Antarctobacter heliothermus: one gene and its partner. The protein of the gene in region 1 interacts with the protein of each later gene in a pairwise test. Links are inferred from orthologs where the notes say so. Each region holds a gene or a part of one and is shown in the gene's direction. Other genes may lie near its edges.

Region 1 (7,244 bases):
ACGAACGGGTCGCGCGTATGACCACGTCCATCCCGCATCCATTGCCGCCCGGTGCGACCGAAGGGTTTGTCACCCGCGCCACCTCACCCGACCGGAGTGAGGATGTCTGGGCGATGGATGCCACCAAGGTCGGCGGGTCCGAACTGATGGGGCTGATCTCGCTGGAGCGGATGGACCGCAATCAGTCCGAAGTTGGCTATTGGGTGGCGCCAGCGTTCTGGAACACCGGGCTGGCCTCAGAGGCGGTGCGCGCACTGGTTGAGGCAAATCCGATGGGCAACGCCACCATGTTTGCCTCTGTTTTTCAGGACAACGCGGCCTCGGCCCGGGTGCTGGTAAACTGCGGGTTTGAGTACATCGGCGATGCCGAAGCCTATTCCGTCGCGCGCCAGTCCAAGGTGCCGACCTGGACCTATATTCGAAAACTGGGCTGATCGCGTCGGAGTGTCCGGCACGGCGGTCCGCGCATAGCGGGGGCGCTTGAGCGCCCTCGGAAACCACGGTAAACCGCCGCCTGTCCCTCGCCGAAAGCTCATTCCATGAAATTCCTCGATCTCTGCAAGGTTTATATCCGCTCCGGCGCAGGCGGTAACGGCTGCGTCAGTTTCCGCCGCGAAAAGTTCATCGAATACGGCGGCCCGGATGGCGGCGACGGTGGGCGCGGTGGGTCGGTCTGGGTCGAGGCGGTCGATGGGCTGAACACGCTGATCGACTTTCGCTATCAACAGCACTGGTTTGCTCAGAACGGCCAGTCGGGCCGGGGCCAAAACCGCACTGGCGCTGATGGCAATGACATCATCCTCAAGGTGCCGGTGGGCACCGAGATCCTTGAAGAGGATGAGGAAACGGTGATCGCCGATATCACCGAACTGGGACAACGGGTGCGGATTGCCAAAGGCGGCAATGGCGGCTGGGGTAACCTGCAATTCAAAAGCTCGACCAATCAGGGACCGCGCAATGCGAACCCGGGGCAGGATGGCGTTGAACGGACGCTTTGGCTCCGGCTCAAGCTGATTGCCGATGTGGGTCTGCTGGGTCTGCCCAACGCGGGCAAAAGCACCTTTTTGTCGGTGACGTCCAATGCGCGGCCCAAGATTGCCGATTATCCGTTTACCACGCTGCACCCCAACCTTGGGGTCGTGGCGGTCGACAACACCGAATTTGTCGTTGCGGACATTCCCGGCCTGATCGAGGGCGCGCATGAGGGCAGGGGGCTGGGTGACATCTTTCTTGGCCATGTCGAACGCAGCGCCGTGTTGTTGCACCTGATAGATGGCACATCTGGTAGCCTGATTGAAGATTATCAGACGATCTGCAACGAACTCGATGCTTATGGCGCGGGGCTGGCGGACAAGCCGCGCGTGACTGTGCTGAACAAGATCGACGCATTGGACGACGAAGAGCGCGTGTTCCTCAAGGACGAACTTGAGGCCGCTGGCGCAGAGAACGTGATGCTGATGTCCGGTGCCACCAAAGAGGGCGTAACAGAGGTGCTGCGCGCCCTGCGACCCCATGTCGAGGCGCGCCGCGCCGCTGACCGCCCGGCCCCGGAGGTCGAGGAAGGGGAGGATGGGCAATGGCATCCCTGACCTCGGCGCGTCGCGTCGTCGTCAAGATCGGGTCAGCCTTGCTGGTGGATCGCGCCAGCGGTGATTTGCGCACTGATTGGCTGACCTCAATTGCCGAAGACGTCGCCGAACTGAAGGCGCGCGGCGCGGATGTGGTGCTGGTGTCATCCGGGTCCATCGCGCTGGGGCGCGGCATCCTTCGCCTGCCGTCCAGCGTGCTACCGCTTGAACAATCGCAGGCCGCTGCTGCTGTTGGTCAAATCCGGCTGGCCCGCGCCTGGCAAGAGGCATTGGCCCCGCACGGTCTGATCACAGCGCAAGTGCTGGTAACGCTGGAGGACAGCGCTGACCGCCGCCGCTATTTGAATTCACGCGCGACGCTGGAAACCTTGCTGGGTTTTGGCGCGGTTCCCATCGTAAACGAGAACGATACCGTCGCGACGGATGAGATCCGCTATGGTGATAATGACCGTCTTGCGGCGCAGGTGGCGGTGACCGTGGGCGCGGATCTTCTGGTCCTGTTGTCGGATGTGGACGGGTTGTACACCGCGAATCCGACGACCGATCCTGCGGCAGAGCGGCTTGATATTATTGACGATATCACGCCCGAGATCGAAGGCATGGCAGGCGATGCCGGGTCTGGCCTGTCCAAGGGCGGGATGAAGACCAAAGTGATGGCAGCCAAGACGGCAACCGCCTCTGGCTGTGCGATGATCATCTCTCACGGGGCGGATCTGCATCCGTTGCGGCGGCTGATGATGGGCGCACCATCGACCTTGTTCACCCCGAAGCTTGACCCGCACGCGGCGCGCAAACGCTGGATCGCGGCGATGAAACCCCAAGGCACGCTGCGTGTGGATGAGGGAGCAGCGACTGCGCTGGCCTCTGGCAAATCGCTCTTGCCGGCTGGGTTGCGCGCGGTCGAGGGGGATTTCGGCCGCGGCGAACCGGTGACAATCCGCAGCTTCACGGGCACCACACTGGGGCAGGGGCTGACGCGCTATACCGCGACAGAGGCGCGCGCCATCGCCGGACACCACAGCCGCGACATCGAGGCGATCCTTGGGTATCCGGGACGCGCGGTATTGATCCACCGCGATGACATGGCGGTTTGACGTCACGCTTTGACCGTTCTGCTTCTTCTCTCTAGAAATACACATATCCACCATTGGCCAGAGGGTTCTTCCGATGAAAGATCTCGATAACATTCCCGCCCTGATGCAAGACATCGGTGAAAAAGCGCGCGCCGCCGCTGCGGATCTGGCTTTTGCCCCAGCCGAGCAAAAGCGCAAGGCGCTGGAGAGTGCCGCCGACGCTGTCTGGGCATCGCGCGCGCAGATCATCGAGGCGAACGCCCGTGATCTGGACTATGGCCGCCAAAAAGACCTGTCCAAGGCGATGATGGACCGGTTGATGCTGGATGAGACACGCATTCAGGGGATCTGTGACAGCCTACGCTCTGTCGCGGCGCAAGAGGATCCTGTGGGGGCTGTCATGGCCGAATGGGATCGGCCCACGGGTCTGCACATCCAGCGCGTGTGCACGCCGCTGGGGGTTGTCGGTGTGATCTACGAATCGCGCCCCAACGTTACAGCGGATGCCGGTGCTCTGTGCCTCAAGGCCGGGAATGCGGTGATCCTGCGCGGCGGGTCTGAGAGCTTTCATTCGTCCGGCGCAATCCACGCTTGTCTCGTTGAGGGGCTGCGCGCTGCGGGTCTTCCGGAGACGGCAATCCAGCTGGTGCCGACTCGGGACCGCGCTGCGGTCAGCGAAATGCTGAAGATGACCGACTATATCGACGTCATTGTGCCGCGCGGCGGCAAGGGCTTGGTGGGTCTGGTGCAGCGTGAGGCGCGGGTGCCGGTCTTTGCCCATCTTGAGGGGATCGTTCACATCTACATCGACAAGGACGCCGATCCGGTCAAGGCGCTGTCCGTCGTCAAGAACGCCAAAACCCGGCGCACCGGCATTTGCGGCGCGGCTGAATGCCTGCTGATCCACCGCGATGTGGCCGAAACCATCGGCCAAGGAGTGATCCGCACGCTGCTGGAGGCGGATGTCGAGGTGCGCGCCGATGCCGAATTGCAGGTGATCCCCGGAACCGTTCCGGCCACGTCCGAGGACTGGGGGCACGAATACCTAGACAGCATCATCGCCGCGCGGGTCGTGGATGACATCGACGCCGCTATTGCACATATCCGCCAGTATGGATCGAACCACACCGACTGTATCCTGACAGAGGATGACGCCACCGCCGCAAGGTTCTTTGAGCGGCTCGATTCGGCGATCCTGATGCGCAACGCCTCGACTCAGTTCGCGGATGGCGGTGAGTTCGGCATGGGGGCGGAAATCGGCATCGCCACCGGCAAGATGCACGCGCGTGGCCCGGTGGGTGCAGAGCAACTGACCAGCTTCAAGTACCTTGTGACCGGGGATGGCACAGTGCGGGCCTAATCAGGCCCGCAGCTGAGGCAGGTGAGGGGTCAGGCAATCTTTAGTAAGATGGTGTCGTCGCGCAGGGTTGCAAAGAGCTTGTGCCCCGCCGCCTCTGCCAGGATCGCCAACAGGGCGAAATGGACACGGTTGGCTGGGGGCTCTTCCAGCGCGGCACTGCCGTTCAGATGATCCCACAACGGCTGGTCAACCGTCAGTCGCGGGCCACTGGCACTCAGCGCCCAACCGGCGGCGTCCCGATCAAACCGGACCGTGCCGCCGGCCGGCAGCGCAGTTTCGCAGCACAGATAGGCCAGAAAGGCCAGTTGCACCTCAATACGGGGAAGATCGTCCTGCGGCATCCAGTCCGTCCGCAGCTTGCCGCCCTTGCCGAGGGCTGTCAGGGTGGACATGATCTCACGGCGGCCCATCATCTGTTGGGGGCCTGCCAGACCAAAGGCGACCCGGAAAAAACGGATGCGGGCCGCGGCGCTTTCGCAGCTTTCCTGGATCAGCGCCATTTCCGGGCTGGTGTCCGCAGGACCGGACAGGGCGATCAGTTCCAGGCCGTTCTGGATGGCGCCGATGGGGCTGATAAGGTCGTGGCATAGGCGCGACCCGACAAGAGCGGCAAGATTTGCGCGGGGCTCGGACATGTCTGGCTCCGTTCTGGAGGGAATTGGAATGGCGGATCTCAACTCTTTACTTGAACCGGGGATGCTGGTCCGGCACCCGGACCAGCCCGATTGGGGCACTGGCCAGGTTCAGTCGAACATCGGAGGCCGGATTACTGTCAATTTTCGGGAAGAAGGCAAGGTCGTGATCGACGGTGCCCGCGTGTCTCTCCTCCCGGTGTACGATGGTTAACGTATTCCAACACAGGTTGAGGAATGGTTAACCAGTGTCGCACTACCACGGGAAACATTGCACTCCAACGGCGGCTTGCCTATGACCACCAGACATCAGGCGGCCAGACGCGGGGGACAAAAGTGTGACAGAGGCCTTCACGGTCCGGCTTGCGGAAAACGCCAGGGATATCGAGGCGGCGCAACGCCTGCGCTATGAGGTGTTCGTGGCGGAACTGGGGGGCGATGGCGCGCTGGTCGATCATGAGGCACGTCTGGAACGGGACAGGTTCGATCCGTTTTTCGACCATCTTCTGATATGCGACAATCTGCGCGACAATGCGGTTGTCGGGGTCTACCGCGTCCTGCGCGAGGATCAGGCCAAGGCCGCAGGACAATTCTATTCTGAAGATGAATATGACCTGACCGCGCTCAAAAGCAGTGGCCGCAGGCTGCTGGAATTGGGCCGCTCCTGTCTGCACCGCGACTACCGTGGCGGGCCGGCCATGTTTCTCCTGTGGCAGGGCTTGGGTAAATACGTTCGGGAACATAGCATTGAGGTGCTGTTTGGCGTGGCCAGCTTTCATGGCATCGACGTGAACAAAATGGCCGAACCACTGTCCTTGCTGCACCATCGCCATTTGTCCCCGGCAGAACTGCGCCCGCGCGCGCGCGAGTTTCAGTCCATGGACTTGATGCCAGAGGATCAGATCGACCGCCGCCGCGCCATGCTGCAGGTTCCCGCGCTGATCAAAGCCTATCTGCGCTTGGGAGGATGTGTTGGCGATGGGGCCTTTATTGATCGTGATTTCAACACGGTAGACGTCTGCCTTGTGATGGACACGGAACGGATGAACGACCGCCAGCGCGCCCGGTATACTCAGGATCGCGGCCGGTGAGACGGGCATGAGTCAGACGTGGGAGGGGGCTGACCCGCCCGACTTGCCGCCGATCGATGCTCTGGGATGGCTATTGGTCGCCCTGCGAGCGCCCGTCATGGTGGTGGTGATATTCGGGTGTCTGGGCCTGCTGTTGCTGGCGCGGCTGATAGAGCGGCCACTGTTTGGTGCGCGCCGCCCGGTGACACCTTTGATCACGCAATTTGTCTGCCGCACGGTGCTTGTTATTATGGGGTTGCCAGTTGAAGTGCGCGGTCAGCCCATGACAGGGCCGGGCGCTGTGGTGGCCAATCACACGTCATGGCTCGATATTTTTGTGCTCAACAGCCGTAAGACGATCTACTTCGTCTCCAAGGCAGAGGTGTCGGGCTGGCCGGGCATCGGCTGGCTGGCGCGGGCGACGGGGACGGTGTTCATCAACCGCGACCGGCGTGAGGCGCGAGCGCAGACAGAGGTGTTCGAGGACCGTTTGCTACAGGGGCACCGGCTGCTGTTTTTCCCGGAAGGGACATCGACGGACGGACTGCGGGTCTTGCCGTTCAAGACCACGCTGTTCGCGGCCTTTTTTTCGGACAAACTGCGACACCAGATGCAGATTCAGCCGGTCAGCGTGGTCTACCACGCCCCGCCGGGCACGAATCCGCGTTTCTACGGTTGGTGGGGCGAGATGGAGTTCGGCCCCTCGCTGTTACGGATTCTGGCACAGCGGCGGCAGGGCCGCGTTGTGTTGGTGTATCATCCTGCCTTGCGGGTGGATGATTATGCCAATCGCAAGAGCCTGGCGCGTGCGCTGGAAACGCAGGTTCAGGATGGACACATCGCGGAACTGGGGCCACTTGATCCCGAAATGAGCTGACGGGCGGGCCGCGTCAGCCGCGCATGGCCTTTTCAAAGATCTTCAGCGTAGCGGCGGGGTCTTCGGTCGACCAGATTTCCTCACCAATTGAAAAGAAGTCGGTGATCGGGGCCAGTTGAGTGATCAGGTCCGCGTTCAAGCCACTTTCGGCCACCACAGGAAGTTCGATCATTTCGGTCCACCAGATGAACAGTTCAGGGTCGGCCAGTTCGCCGTCTTCCAGCGCACCAGAGACGGGGCCAAAGGACACATAATCTGCACCACCCTCGGCGGCGGACATGCCTTCATGCCGGGATTGGCGGCAGGATGCGCCGACAATCGCGTCAGGGCCCAGCGTCTTGCGGGCGAAACGGACAGTGCGCGCGCCGTCCAGGAGGTGCACCCCGTCCAGCCCCAGCCGTTCAGCCATCACAACATGGGTGTCGATCACCAGCGCCACATCGACCTTGTGCGCAACCTCGCGGACCGCATCGGCCGCGCGCAGCAGGCGATCCTCGTCCCGGGTGGCCAGGCTGAGGCGCAAGCAGGCAACGTCAATCTCACCCACAACCCGGGCCAATTGCTCGGGAAAGCTGCCAAGGTCAAATTCTGGCGGGGTCACTAGGTAGATTTGCGGGGCATCCCGGTCTTCGGTCGTCATGGC
Region 2 (7,279 bases), 3.1 Mb from region 1 along the record:
TCCTCTGTGCCCCAATCGCGCCCCAGTTCAAAAGCATAGGTATAGCAGGAAATGTATGTTGAACGGAGACCTGGATGGATCGTCTGACCGAAATGGAGGCCTTTGCCACGGTCGTGGACCAGGGTGGTTTTACTGACGCCGCCAAGAAGATGGGGATTTCTAAATCCGCTGTCTCCAAACACGTCTCAAGCCTTGAGGCGCGACTGGGCGCGCGGTTGCTGAACCGCACAACGCGCCGCGTGTCGCCGACAGAGATCGGTCTGGCCTATTACGACCGCGCCCGCCGTGTTCTGAATGACGCGGGCGAGGCGGATGCGCTTGTGACCTCGATGCAATCGGCCCCCTCTGGCCTGTTGCGGATCAGCGTGGCCACAGATTTCGGCGTTAATCACCTCAGTCCGGTGCTGGGGGAGTTTCTGGCCGAATTTCCGGACATCACCGTCAACATGGTGCTGAACAACCGCTATGTAGAGCTGATCTCTGAAGGTTTTGACATGGCGGTGCGGATCGGAGAGCTGGAAGACAGCACCCTGCGCGCGCGCAAGCTGACCGAGACAACCAAACGGATGATCGCGTCGCCGTCCTATTTCCAGAAATTCGGACGCCCTCAGCGGATCGATGATCTGAACGAACACAAATTGCTGCACTATTCCAACCAGTCCTCTGGCAACGTGTGGAAACTGACCGCGCCGTCGGGCGAAAAGCGTCAGGTGCGCACGGCGGGCTGGCTGACGGTGAACGACGGTCAGTCGCTGTTGAATGCCTGCATTGCGGGTCTGGGCATCGCCTATCTGCCCTCATACCTCTACAATGAGGCGATGGAGGCCGGGTTGGTCGAGGACGCGATCCCCGATCTGCCGATCGAGACCCAAGGCATCTATGCAGTCTATCCCCCGGGCCGGTTCACCCAGCCCAAAGTGCGCGCCTTCATAGATTTTCTGGTGCATTCCTTTGCCGAAAAGGGCCCGCAGACCTGGTGATCCGGCTGGTGTAGCCTGGTTTATTCCGTCGAAATCAACACCGCCTCGACGCGGCGGTTCACCTCGCGCCCTTCGGGCGTGAGGTTTGACGCAACCGGGGCAAGGTATCCTGCCCCCTGCGCACCAATCTGGCGTGGAGGTGTGTTGTGCCGCTCTCGCAGATAGGTCACGGCTGCCTGAGCGCGGCGCAACGAAACGCTGCGGTTCGCCTCCAGCGATCCGGTTGCATCCGTGTGACCCACGAACAGAATGGTCCGCGAGGGGTTCTGCGCAAGATAGGCTGCGATGGCATCCAGCGAGGCAAAACGTCCATCGCCCAAGGCCGTCGATCCGGTCCGAAACACAAGATCGTCCAGAATGACATGGCCCAGGCTGTCCAACTGTTCGGCGATCCCTTGCACCTCGGCCGTTGGGGCCACCGTCGCGGGCTTGGCGCTGGGCCGAATGCCTGTGACGCTGCCGCCCGCACGGATGATCTGCACATAGCCGGACCGCGCATCGCGGCTGGTCAGGATAGAGACCGCCCCCTGATCGCCCGACATCGCCGAGACGAAATGGAAATCGGTCAGGTCGACAAACATTTCCGGTGCGGGCAGCACCAGCGTGGCAAAGCGGAAATCAAACCCGCCACAGGCCCGCGACCGGCAATCCAGCAGGATCTCGAAACCATTGGCAACCAAGGCGTCGCGCATGGGTTTGGCCAGTTGGAACGGCGTGTCGGCATTGCCCGGTATGTGCCATGCGGCGACCTCGACCCGCCCTTCGACCCGCTCGACCGGCAGGGTGCCGTTCTGCCACGGCCCGGTTGGCAGCGCATAGGCCCCGGGCGACTGTACGGTGCTAAAACTCTGCTGAGCGCCGGGCGGTAACGACAGCTCCGCCGCGTCGGCCCCACTTACGCCCAACGCCAGACAGAGCGCCAGACAGAGCGTCAGACCAAGCGCCTCAGCGCGCTTGCGTGTGGTACTCGTCATTCGGACGCATATCTGTGGCGCTGGCGACGCGGTTCGTCATGTTGAAAAATCCAGTGACATTGGCGATGTCCCAGATGTCGCGTTCCGAGAACCCCGCATCGCGCAATGCCTCTCGGTCAAACTCGGCCACCTCGGACGAGGCCACGGTCATCTTTTCGGCGAATTTCAACATGGCGCGGTGCCGGTGGCTCAGATCCGCGACACGCCAGTTCATCACCAACATCTCCCCCAGCTTGGGGTCGCCGGACAATTCACGCACAGCGGCGCCATGTGCGGTCAGGCAATAAAAACAACGGTTCACCGACGAGACGACCACTGCGATCATCTCACGCTCCAGCTTGGACAGGCCGCTGTCGGCCAGCATCAGCTCATTGTACATCGCGGTAAAGCTGTCCAGCTTGGCGATATCAAAGGCGTAGGCCTTCAGCACGTTGGGCACCATGCCCAGTTTGTCCTGGCAGATGTCAAAGTATTTCTGCGTGGCGTCCGGCAACGGGTCTGCCATGGGCAGGTTCAGCGCGGTGGGAAGGGCGTCGGTCACAAGTCCTCGCTTTCGGCATTGAGTATCCGGTAATGGTAATGCCCCGCCACCTCCATCTTCAAGGTGGCATAAAGCGCGTTGGCCCCGGTATTTTCCGTGGTGGCGGCCACGGCGATGCGTGTTGCACCCTGATCGGCCGCCCAAAGCGCCGCACAGCGCATCATCCAGCCGCCCAATCCCTTTTGCCGATGTTCAGAGCCAATCTCCAGTGCGTGGACCATGGCGGTCTCACCATGTACTGCGCAAAAGGCCGCGCCTGCGGGCTTGTCCGACACTCGCCCCAGGATGCCAGTCTTGGGGGCGGCTGCCCGCTCCATGATCCGCTGGCGCGCGGAGCCGATGCCGCCCGCAGCCCACAGTTCGCGCATGATGGCGAGCGGCTCCCAAATGGCAAAGGCGGTGACGCGCGGCAGTTTGAGATCGGTCAGACGATCAATGGGGGCGGACCACAGCTGTACCGAATCGATCAGAGTGTAGCCGCGTTCCGCCAGCGCGGCATCCAACGCGTTTTCGTCTGGGCGGATCATGAAAAGTGGCGTCTGCCCCATCAGTTTCATGGATTTTTCCGCCGCGGATAGATCGTCCTCCCGCCAGTCTCCACGCGCGGTGGCCGCAGAGACACGTTTGCCGCCGCCGCGCCCCTCACGCAGCATCCACGGCCCGGCGGGCACCTTCGAGGCCGCAGGCCAGGTGGCGTCAAGCGCCTCGAAAAGGGCAGTGAGGTCATCGGACATGACAAAGGCCAAAGATTGAAACAGGATCTGTCACGTTATGGCCGTTGCTGCCGGGGCTGTCCATGCGGCCTGCGTGCCGCACGGACGGCTCACGATGCGACGGCTTCGGGAAACAGGGCCGACAGCGCGGTCATGGCATCGTCGATCCGGCCACCATCAGTTCCTCTGATCACGACATTGGCGCCATAGACGCCATTGCGCTGGTACGGGTAAGAGCCGATGGACAGGTCGTCGAAACGTGTCGCAAGATCGCTCAGGGGGCCGGCAATATCGCCCTCGCCGCGTTCGATCCGCAGGGTTTGGGACAGCAATGGCTGACCTCCGGTCAAGCCGGGCAGCACGCTGGACACCATGGCCTGAAACACCGAAGGCACACCCGCCATGACGTGTACGTTTTCCAACGAGAACCCCGGCGCGGCAGAGACCGGATTTTCGATCAGGGTGGCCCCGTCAGGGATGCGGGCCATGCGCAGACGTGCCTCGTTCAATTCGGTTCCCTGCCGGTCATAGTGCGCCTGCAGAATAGTGCGCGCATCGTCGCGCACCGTGATGGCCACGCCAAAAGCGTCGGCGACACAGGGCGCGGTAATGTCGTCATGCGTCGGCCCGATTCCGCCGGATGTCACGACATGGTCAAATCCCGCGCTCAGCGCCCGTACGGCAGCAACGATGGCGGATGCATCGTCTGACACGATGCGCACCTCGCGCAGGTCGATGCCATGTTTGGTAAATTCCTGGGCCAGATAGTGCATGTTTGCGTCGCGGGTCCGTCCTGACAGGATCTCGTCCCCGATGACCAGCATGGCGGCGGTGGGATTGGACATGATCAGAGCTCCTTGGCGCGTGCGTCACGCTACGGTATAGGCCCGGCCCATGCGCTTTCAAACCCCTCTCGTCCCCGCCACCCTGGTCCGTCGCTACAAACGCTTTCTTGCCGACTGCCTACTGGAGGACGGGCGTGAGGTGACGGCCCATGTGGCCAACCCCGGCAGCATGCTGGGAATGAAAGACGAAGGCCTGCGCATCTGGCTGGAACCGAACGACGATCCCAAACGGAAACTCAAATGGGCATGGCGGCTGGTCGACCACGGCAACGGCCACTTCACCGGCGTCGACACCGGGGTTCCGAACCGCGTGCTCAAGGCCGCGCTGATGGCGGGTCAGGTCGCGGGGTTGGACGGCTACGATCTTGTACGGCCAGAGGTGAAGTACGGCACCAACAGCCGTATCGATTTCTTGCTCACCGGCGCGGGGCGGCCCGATACCTACGTCGAAGTGAAATCCGTCACTCTGTCGCGCACTCCCGGTCTTGCCGAATTCCCCGACAGTGTGACCGCGCGCGGGACGAAGCACCTCGTCGAACTGGCCGAGATGGCCCGACAGGGGCACCGCGCCGTCATGCTGTATCTCGTCCAGAGAACGGACTGCACGCGGGTCACATTGGCTTCGGACATTGACCCAGCTTACGGTGCCGCCTTTGAAGTGGCCCGCTCCGCCGGAGTCGAAGCGATGGCGCTCGGCTGTCAAATTTCGCCGGATGGGGTCAGTCTGGGCACGCCACTCCCCGTTTCTTCTGTCTGAAAATATCCTGGGGGAGTCGCCGGAGGCGACGGGGGCAACGCCCCCACCTACGAAAAAGAACGGGGGCCAAACGGCCCCCGTGCAATTGGATTACTCCCAAGGCCCGAATTGGGCCACCGCCTCACACCTTGAGGTTCGGGATGATCTGCTTCTTGCGGCTCATGATACCGGGCAGGACCACGGTGTCGCCCGTGACCGTTGCGCCAAAGCTTTTCTCGGCCACCCCTTTGACAAGATCGTTGGGCACCAGCAGCGTGGCCTCTTCTTTCAGGATGTCGACGACAAACAGCAAAACCTCGTCCACGCCGTCTTCGGCCTGCACGGTCTTGTAGGTTTGCATCAGGCTGTCCTTGCGGCCCAGCGGGATTTCCGGTGCGGTGGTTTCAAGCACCGAGACACGGAACTTGGTGCCGTCGACCTCATATTCCTTGCTGTCCATGCGGATCAGTTCGGCGTCGGAAAAGTTGGAGACGTCGGATTTGGCGGCAAACATCTGCCCGGCGAACTCGGCGATGTTCACACCCAGATCAGCGGCCAGCTTCTCGGCCACGGCTTTGTCGTGGTCGGTGGTGGTGGGCGAGCGGAACTCCAGCGTGTCGGACAGGATGCAGGTCAGCGCTGCGCCCTTGATGGCGTCGGGCATCTTGGCGGCGTCGTCGCCCATCAGGTCGACCATGATGGTGGCGGTGCAGGCGAGGGGACGCACGGTGATGTCGATCGGGCCTTTGGTTTCCAGCCCGCCGACCAGCTTGTGGTGGTCGATGATGGCGCGGATGTCGGCCGAGTTGATCGAGGCGGGCAGTTCAGCCGGGTTGTTGGTGTCGACGATGACAACCGGCGCGCCTTCGGCCACGTCTGCGATGATCTCTGGCTTGTCGAGGCCCCAGTGGGTCAGCATGAAGGCGGCTTCGGTGTTGGGCTCGCCCAGCAGGACGGGCTGCGCGGCCTCACCTTTGATTTCGGAGAGATACCAGGCCCAGATGATCGGGCTGCCGGTGCTGTCGGTGTCGGGGGATTTGTGGCCGAAAACCTGAGTGGTCATGGGAATCCTCATTGGCTGGAGACGTCGAATTTTCGCGCCTCATAGCCGCGCGGCATCCTCTTGTCACCCCGCACGAAGGGGGTGCGACCTTGGGGCCGGTGTGAACAGGGATAGGGGTGTCCACGCGTGGACAGCGGGACGGGTGTGAAAAATCAATGGGTTACAGAGGCGAATTTACGATTGGTTAGGATTTTGGCGGACAGTCGGAGGCGCAGGAGCCCGCGGGGGATAGGGTGCGTCGTGACGTGGCGTGCCGGGCTGAAGCCCGGCCTACACCCGAATTGACGGGTTCAGGGCTATCACCGTGGCAGGGGTGTCTTGGCCTTGTTGTACGCCGACCAGTCCTTGATGTCCGGGTAATGTTGACGACGCCACGCCTGAACGCGGGGGTTCATCACCCGTTTCCACAACGGCGGCACCATCGCGGCCATGGTCATCACCGGATAGCCATAGGGCAATTGCGGCGCGTCCGCGTCCGCGTGGTTTTGCAACAGCGGAAAGCGGCGGTCGGGTTTGTAGTGGTGGTCCGAGTGCCGTTGCAGGTTGATCAGCAGCCAGTTTGACGCCTTGTGCGCGGCGTTCCACGAATGGCGCGGCAGGACGTGTTCGTATTTGCCGTCGCCCAGATGCCTGCGGGTCAGCCCGTAGTGTTCGACGTAGTTGACCAGCTCCAGCTGCCAAATCGCCACGCCGGCCTGCACCAGAAACAGCACCACGCCGCCCAATCCCCCCAAACCAAAGGCCAACGCCAGCATCGCCAATTGCAAACCCCAGTAGCGCCAGAACGGGTTCGCCGCGGCATGCCACGGCAGCCGCTTGCGCGCCAGCATCGCCCGTTCGGCGGCAAAGCTGGACCGCAGGCTGTCGCGCAGAACGCGGGGGTAGAAGCGGTGAAAGCCCTCATTATATCGCGCTGTCACCGGGTCGCGCGGCGTGCCGACATAGCGGTGATGCACCAACAGATGCTCTGACCGGAAATGTGAATAGAGCACCATCGCCAGCAGCAGATCGCCCAGAAAGCGTTCCACGCGGTTTTTCTGGTGCATCAGTTCATGGCTGTAGTTGATGCCGATGGTGCCGGTCATCACGCCGACGCCGAAAAACACCATGAACTTTTCCAGCCCGTTCAGATGCGCGGCGCGGCTGACGTACCAGATCAGGGCAAAGACGCTGATGAATTGCAGCGGCACCCAAGCGGCGGTCAGGATATTGTACCAGCGCAGATCCGCGTCAGAGGTATCGGGATCGGCATTCTCCGTGTTCAGACCCAGAACCGCGTCCAGTGCCGTGAACAGATACCAAGTGGCCAGAATGGGCAGCAGTACCCAATAGCCGCCCTGCGTCGCCGCGATCCAGACCAGCGGGATCAACAGGTAGGACATGTAAAACGGCAAGGCGGCGCTGGGTTTGGCGATCTGGGCGGCGGG

What was found. The genes of interacting proteins can lie anywhere in the genome.
Region 2: the proteins of ANTHELSMS3_RS15610 (region 1) and sfsA interact in binary tests that used the Escherichia coli proteins (3 or more experiments, as listed by UniProt). The link is inferred for Antarctobacter heliothermus from one-to-one orthologs.

The regions. Positions count from the first base shown.
Region 1 is NZ_CP022540.1:3,241,568-3,248,811, forward strand. What follows is about bases 1,950-4,889. They hold ANTHELSMS3_RS15610 (glutamate-5-semialdehyde dehydrogenase), read left to right. Parts: upstream 1,950-2,756; coding sequence 2,757-4,022; downstream 4,023-4,889. Other genes in these bases: proB (glutamate 5-kinase), read left to right, coding at 1,950-2,683; ANTHELSMS3_RS15615 (histidine phosphotransferase family protein), read right to left, coding at 4,052-4,657; ANTHELSMS3_RS15620 (DUF3553 domain-containing protein), read left to right, coding at 4,686-4,868. In the rest of the region: ANTHELSMS3_RS15595 (GNAT family N-acetyltransferase), read left to right, coding at 1-434; GTPase ObgE, read left to right, coding at 540-1,589; more of proB, read left to right, coding at 1,577-1,949; ANTHELSMS3_RS15625 (GNAT family N-acetyltransferase), read left to right, coding at 4,993-5,745; ANTHELSMS3_RS15630 (lysophospholipid acyltransferase family protein), read left to right, coding at 5,753-6,601; ANTHELSMS3_RS15635 (thiamine phosphate synthase), read right to left, coding at 6,615-7,241. UniProt on the Escherichia coli protein: Catalyzes the NADPH-dependent reduction of L-glutamate 5-phosphate into L-glutamate 5-semialdehyde and phosphate. The product spontaneously undergoes cyclization to form 1-pyrroline-5-carboxylate.
Region 2 is NZ_CP022540.1:154,069-161,347, reverse strand. The notes cover bases 2,982-5,956. They hold sfsA (DNA/RNA nuclease SfsA), read left to right. Parts: upstream 2,982-4,102; coding sequence 4,103-4,810; downstream 4,811-5,956. Other genes in these bases: ANTHELSMS3_RS00850 (manganese-dependent inorganic pyrophosphatase), read right to left, coding at 4,932-5,852; ANTHELSMS3_RS00860 (competence/damage-inducible protein A), read right to left, coding at 3,319-4,053; ANTHELSMS3_RS00865 (GNAT family N-acetyltransferase), read right to left, coding at 2,982-3,229. Outside these bases: ANTHELSMS3_RS00880 (LysR family transcriptional regulator), read left to right, coding at 75-980; ANTHELSMS3_RS00875 (OmpA family protein), read right to left, coding at 1,001-1,954; ANTHELSMS3_RS00870 (peroxidase-related enzyme), read right to left, coding at 1,926-2,495; more of ANTHELSMS3_RS00865, read right to left, coding at 2,492-2,981; ANTHELSMS3_RS00845 (alkane 1-monooxygenase), read right to left, coding at 6,152-7,279. UniProt on the Escherichia coli protein: Binds to DNA non-specifically. Could be a regulatory factor involved in maltose metabolism.